Regions from separate parts of the Ignatzschineria rhizosphaerae genome, predicted to be linked through region 2. Evidence: riboswitches for the same ligand, from Rfam matches in the RefSeq annotation. Region 2 holds a riboswitch; the other holds the start of a gene.

Region 1 (3,195 bases), 1.1 Mb from region 2:
AACTCTTATTAAGGTTAATTAAGCTAAAGAGCTCTTTGTTGTGATATGACTCATTAAGTTCTTGCTGCAATTTCGCAGCTTCATCATTGATAAAGCCAAGATGATCATCATAATGTTTGGCCACTGCTTTAAAGAGAAGTAGCGTAATTTTTGTTTTCATATGTGTTTGGAACTGTCCATACTCTCCATCAATCAAATCTTGAAGAATTGGATGTGGCTCTTTACTCACTAAGAAAATATTATTTTCCGTATGAATAATTCCTAAAGGAAGCGTTAAATAGGGAGCTTCATTTTTCATTTGGCTATTGGGGTTTTTAAGAGGAATATTCAATACAATGAGATAGCTATTTTCATCACGCTCTAAACGTGGACGTTCATCTTGATCTAAGGCATCTAGGAAGAATTTTTCTGGAATATCATAATCACGGGTGACTTGATTAATTTGCTCTGCCGTTGGCGCAATCATCATTACTAAGCTGTTTGGTCTGATTACAGCTTCTTCTACGAGCATTTTGTCTTGACCATTTTTGTAAATTTTTAACATGGGAATCTCTCCTGATCATTAAAATTTTTATATTAATTTTTTCTTTTTAAAGAAGCCTAAAACCACCACAATCAGGAATACACTTAATCCTGCAAGTGCTACTAATGCATAAGGTTCATCTTGTATCGGTAATGGAGTGTTCATCCCATAAATGCCCGCTACGGCCATCGGAATTGCCGAAATTGTCACAAAAATCGTTAAGTACTGGACTGATAAACTTAAATTATTCTCAATCAATGCCGAGTATGCATCCATTAAACTACTTAAGTTGCTGTTATAAACTCTTGCTAAACTCTCAGCTTGCGCAGTTTCTACGATCAGATCGCTAAGTGTAAGATCTTGTTCGTTATCTGCTTTTAAATAACTTTTCTCTTCTAAGGTTTTTAGTAACTGATGATTACGATTTAAAGCTCTTGAGAAATAGAGAAAACTTTTATTGTGATTAATCAACTGATAAACACTGCGATTGCTAAAAGAAGATTTTAATTTCTCTTCAAACTTATCAATCGTCTCACTCACTTCTTTCGTCGCATTTAGGAAACTTGTGGTTGTGATTGATAAGATGCGATACACAAAACTCGTAATGTCCTGCTCTGCCCATCTCACAAGATACTCATGTTCTAAACGCATGAGAAGCGGGCAATCCCCTTCACTAATCGTGACAACTTTATTGTCTTTTACCAAAATTGTAAGCATTGTGACTTGGTATGGTACTGCTGAGTTTGGCAGATTTCTTTTAGGAATCTCCAATTTCAGTAGTAATACATCGCCAATTTTTTTTAAAAGACTAGTTCTAGGCTGATTTAACGTATCTCTTGGCAGTGATAAAGCCGTAAGTACGGAACTAATTTTTGCTTGTGGCGGAGAAACAAGATTGATCCATATTGTTCTAGCCTTCATCTGCTCCACTGTAGGAGTGATGGTATTGAGTTGTACATGAGCATTATTTGTTGTGATCATGACTGAACTCCTTATGATTGAAATGTGTGTAATAAGAAGCTTTTTTAAAGCCATAACAAAAAAGCGCACCCTCAATGAAGAAGGTGCGCTTTTACAATGTCTGTATTAGCACAACATGACAATGCATAGCAGCTTTTTCAGCACGCCAATAATTAGGCGCTAAAAAGCTCCCTGCATTGATCCCTCCAATTCATTGAGCTTTAGCACTGTACGGCATAAGAAAATTTTATTTTTCTAGCTACGTTATAGACCACCTTAACTCGATAGTCTCTGTTCAAACCCGTTGGCGTCTTTGGACGTTTCTGGGCAGTAGCATGTCTCCGTACAGGAGCCTCACCTAACGAGGTACCTGCAATTTGTGAAGAGATAGTACGCTTGATTTCACAGCTTTGTCAAATTTATTTTGTAATAAAGCCTCAAAAACAGATCAAAATAGCGTTAAATAAGCAATTTAACAGCGATTTTATGAGTAATTGTTGAGCAAGTTATCACTATTTTATTTTTAAAAAATAAGACAATTAAAACATCCCTTTAAGGATTTTATATCCTTTAAAGGGATTTAAAAATACAAAAAATGTTGATTCAATATTATTAGATTAGGGTTTATCAAAACATCATTTAAATAGCATCTTGACCGACTTGTTTACGCCAGAAAGATGCGTAAATACCGTTATTCTTCACGAGCTCTTGATGACTTCCCATCTCGACAATCTTTCCATGATCCATCACAATTAAACGATCCATTTCTGAAATAGTCGAGAGTCTATGAGCAATGGCGATCACCGTTTTGCCTTCCATTAAAATGCCGAGATTTTCTTGAATAACTGCTTCTGATTCAGAGTCTAAGGCTGAGGTTGCTTCATCTAAAATTAAAATGGGTGCATCTTTTAGTAATACACGAGCAATCGCAATTCGTTGACGCTGACCACCAGAGAGTTTTACCCCGCTTTCCCCCACTAAAGCATCTAACCCACGTTTGCCGTTTTGGTCAACGAGCTCTCTGACAAATTCATCAGCTTTTGTCTTTTTTAAAGCTTCATAGAGCATCTCATCTGTTGCATCATGGTTACCGTATAAAAGATTATCACGAATAGACCTATGGAAAAGCGCCGGCTCTTGAGTCACAACACCGATATTTTCCCGCAAACTATCTTGCGTTACACCGGCAATGTTTTGCCCATCAATGGTAATTTCACCACCCTTTACATCATAAAGTCTTAGTAATATCTGGGTTAAAGTCGTTTTTCCAGCGCCAGAAGGCCCTACTAACCCAATTTTCTCACCTGCTTTAATATGTAAATTTAAAGTCTCATAGATCGGTTTTGCCGGATGATAATGGAAATCAACATCTTTAAAGATCACTTCACCTTCAATATTCTTGAGGGCTTTAGCATTTTTAGCATCAACAACTTCTCTCTCTTGCGCAATGACTTTAATCCCATCTTGTACGCTACCAATATCTTCAAAAATATGACTCACAACACGCATGACCCAGCTCGACATAGTATTAATTCGAATCACTAAACTCACCGTAAAGGCAATAGCTCCGGCCGTGATTAAAGAAGTGCCCCATAGATAGAGTGAAACGCCCACAGTGCTTGCAATTAGTAGGCTGTTGATCATCATCAAAGAGAAATCCATAGATGTGGAAAGCTTTGTTGAGTAGAGCGCTGCATCGGTTTGTTCACGCA
Region 2 (3,195 bases):
CAACCGCAACAAATGCCACTGTTGGTGTTAAAAAGCGAGGAGAAATAAAACTTAATAATTTCTTAAGTGACGTATTAATAAAGCCGCTTTTTTCCGCAATGCCGATACCAAGTGTTGCCACAATCGTAATGCCAAGTGGTGGGAAACTCATAAAGTTTTTCACCGTAGAGATAATAAAAGTGACGATCCGATCGTAAGTAAAAAGATTTAAGACCTCAATCTTTTGCGGTGCTTGCCCTTCCACATGGGAAGGCAAGTAATAATCAAAATCAATAAATGAGAGTAAAAATGAGAGGATCCAACAGATCACTAATGCATAAATAAAGAGCATTGTGACGCTTGGCATCGTATTTCCGAAACGCTCTACGGCGTTTAAGAAACCTTTTTTCTTAATAGGTGCAGCATCAGTTGCCATAAAACAATCCTTATTATTGTGACAATTTTTAAACACAGAGCTCATGACAATAATATAGAAATGAGCTTTTGCAAAATGGTTTCTCACACCTTGAGAAATCAATAAGCAACATCTGTAACAGATCTCTAAACTATCGAAAAATACTGATAAAACAATTAAATAGTAATATTTATAAAAAATATTGATTGTATATATTTTCTATCAAACTTTGATATTTCCCCCGCAAAAATCCCCTTTCAAACACTTTTATCAGCGACTAATTCTCCTTAAAAAGACGTGGCTGAAATGAGAATTTTTATAATATAAAAAAAATTTACAGCCAAAAATATTTGCCAATTGAAAATTTTTACGTAACAATGCGCTCAACAAATTATTTTGGGTTAGCAATGATTGCTAACTATCCTCGTTAGGTGAGGCTCCTATATGGAGATAAGCTACTGCCCAGAAACGTCGAGAGACACCAACGGGTCAGCAGAAACTGTCGAGCTAAGGCGGTATCTAATGTAGCCGGGATCATCCCCATGCCATATAGTGCTAAAACTTTACGAAAGAGGAGAGATCAACGTGATCGTGTACGTTTTTGTGCGCGTTTGCAAAAAACACCCTCCTCACACTTTTGTGGTTGGGTGTTTTTTTTGATCTTAAAATAGACTGATCATCTATAAGCTCTTTAGAGTGGATACCAGCGTCGGCTGCCGCGCACTGCCGCGCTTAACAAAATATATCGAAGACAGCAATCAAATTACTGTCGTTTTATGCAAATAAAAGATACGGAGTTAAGCAAAAAATGGTAATTCAAGACCGCAATATGAAGTTTGGATTAGAAACAGCAGGGTCGCTCATGACCAATGACTTTATCACCCTCGATATGCATCAAACTGTGGATGAAGCGATCCACTACCTTCGTCAAAATCTCTATCAAAGAGAAGATATTCATTATGTCTATATTCTTGATGAAAATAAGATTTTAGTAGGCGTTGTTGCTATTAGAGAGCTTCTCTCAGCAAAGGGCGATGAGGCAATCTCTAAGGTGATGAAAACAAAGCTCAAGCAAGTCACCACTTCCATTGACCAAGAAGAGGTTGCCCAATTATTCCAACAAACAGAACTTGTCACGATTCCTGTAGTTGCTGAATCTGGGCATCTTCTTGGCGTTATTCATATCGATCAGATTTTAGATGTGATGGAGCAAGAGGGGACGGAAGATATTTACCGCATGGCATCTATCAAAAGTGATGAGTTAGAGAATCAAAATATCTTAACGGCCACCATTGGGCTTCTTTACCGCAAACGTATTGCTTGGCTTGTGGTACTTGTCTTTATGAATGTCTTCTCCGGCGCTGGAATTGCAACTTATGAAGATCTTATCGAAAGCAATGTAGCGCTTGTCTTTTTCTTACCATTACTGGTCGATAGTGGCGGTAACGCTGGTGCACAGTCTGCTACCCTTGTGATTCGAGCCATGGCGCTTGGTGAGGTGAGAATGAGAGACTGGTTTAAGATGATCAGTAAAGAAACGCTTGTTTCCGCGCTCCTTGGTTTTACTATGGCGCTTGCTGTTTCCCTTGTGGGAATGTATCGCGGTGGCATGGAGATTGCCTTTATTGTTGCCTTAACAATGGTTTTCGTAGTAATGATCGGTAGTCTCATCGGGCTTTCATTACCTTTTATCTTTAGCAAACTCAAAATGGACCCAGCAACAGCAAGTGGACCGCTCATCACATCCATTTGCGATATCGTCGGTGTCTTTATCTACTTTGGGATTGCGAGTGCTTTCATTACGCTTTAATCAAAAAAGATCATGATCTCACCAAGAATAAATCAGAAAGAGATCATGATCCTCATTATTATTGCGTTCTGCCCGTTCACCGTTTCCTATTATGCAACCATCCATATTTCGAAAAGACATAGAACCTAGCTGATTGATCCTCCATGTCCTTTTTAGTCTCCAAACGATGCGGTATAACATGAAATGGCGAACAAAAAAGCTAGTCTTACTTGAGACTAGCTTTTCCTATGCTTAAAATGCTCTTTCGAATCGCTTAATGACTTAATCGCTTACGAAATTTTCGCCCCTGGCGCTAATTCACCTAATGTTGTTAAGAGCGTTAATTGATCTTTTGTAGAGGCTGAAAGAATCATCCCCTCACTCACGCCAAAACGCATTTTACGAGGTGCAAGGTTTGCAACCACAATCACATAAGTGCCGATAAGCGCCGCTGGGTCTTCGTAGAATTTACGAATGCCTGAAAAGATCGTGCGTGGTTTTTCTTCCCCTAAATCAATCTGGAATGTTAAGAGCTTATCTGCCCCTTCAATAAAGTCACAGGATAAAACTTTTCCTAAACGAAGATCGATCTTACCAAAATCATCAATCGAGATGTAATCGCCGGCATCTGCTTCTTTACTCTCTGCCTTTACCTCTTTTTTAACGTTATCTGATTTTTGATTATCTGCCGCATCATTACGAACCGCCGCTAACGCCTCTTTATTTGCTTCAATAAGCTTATCTAAATCCTTACGATTTAAACGAGTCATCAGATGCTCATAGCTCCCAATTTTATGGCCTTTTTCTAAACTTGCTGTTAATGCCGCAAATGATAATGGCTCAACATTTAAAAAGCTCTCTACTTTACCGGCAACAATTGGTAACACGGGTTTTAAATAGAGGGAGAGCAATCTAAAGCATTCTAAATAGCCTGTGCAAAGATCTTGGAGTAATTGACGTTTTGATTCATCTTTTGCAATCTCCCAAGGCTTCATCTGGTCAAAATGCTCAT

What was found. Region 2 has a riboswitch for magnesium ahead of mgtE (magnesium transporter). Riboswitches for the same ligand answer to the same signal wherever they lie in the genome.
Region 1: it holds a riboswitch for magnesium, as region 2 does, so the genes downstream of both, MMG00_RS04465 (magnesium transporter CorA family protein) here and mgtE (magnesium transporter) in region 2, are expected to answer to the same signal.

Annotation. Positions count from the first base shown of each region.
Region 1 covers NZ_CP093379.1:1,032,937-1,036,131, reverse strand. Annotated here, with positions in the region: gene MMG00_RS04470 (magnesium transporter CorA family protein) at 1-544, opposite strand, end outside; gene MMG00_RS04465 (magnesium transporter CorA family protein) at 572-1,504, opposite strand; M-box (ykoK) riboswitch at 1,681-1,856, opposite strand; gene MMG00_RS04460 (ABC transporter ATP-binding protein) at 2,123-3,195, opposite strand, start outside.
Region 2 covers NZ_CP093379.1:2,119,663-2,122,857, forward strand. Annotated here, with positions in the region: gene MMG00_RS09320 (AbgT family transporter) at 1-415, opposite strand, end outside; M-box (ykoK) riboswitch at 811-975, shown strand; gene mgtE (magnesium transporter) at 1,203-2,204, shown strand; gene metG (methionine--tRNA ligase) at 2,474-3,195, opposite strand, start outside.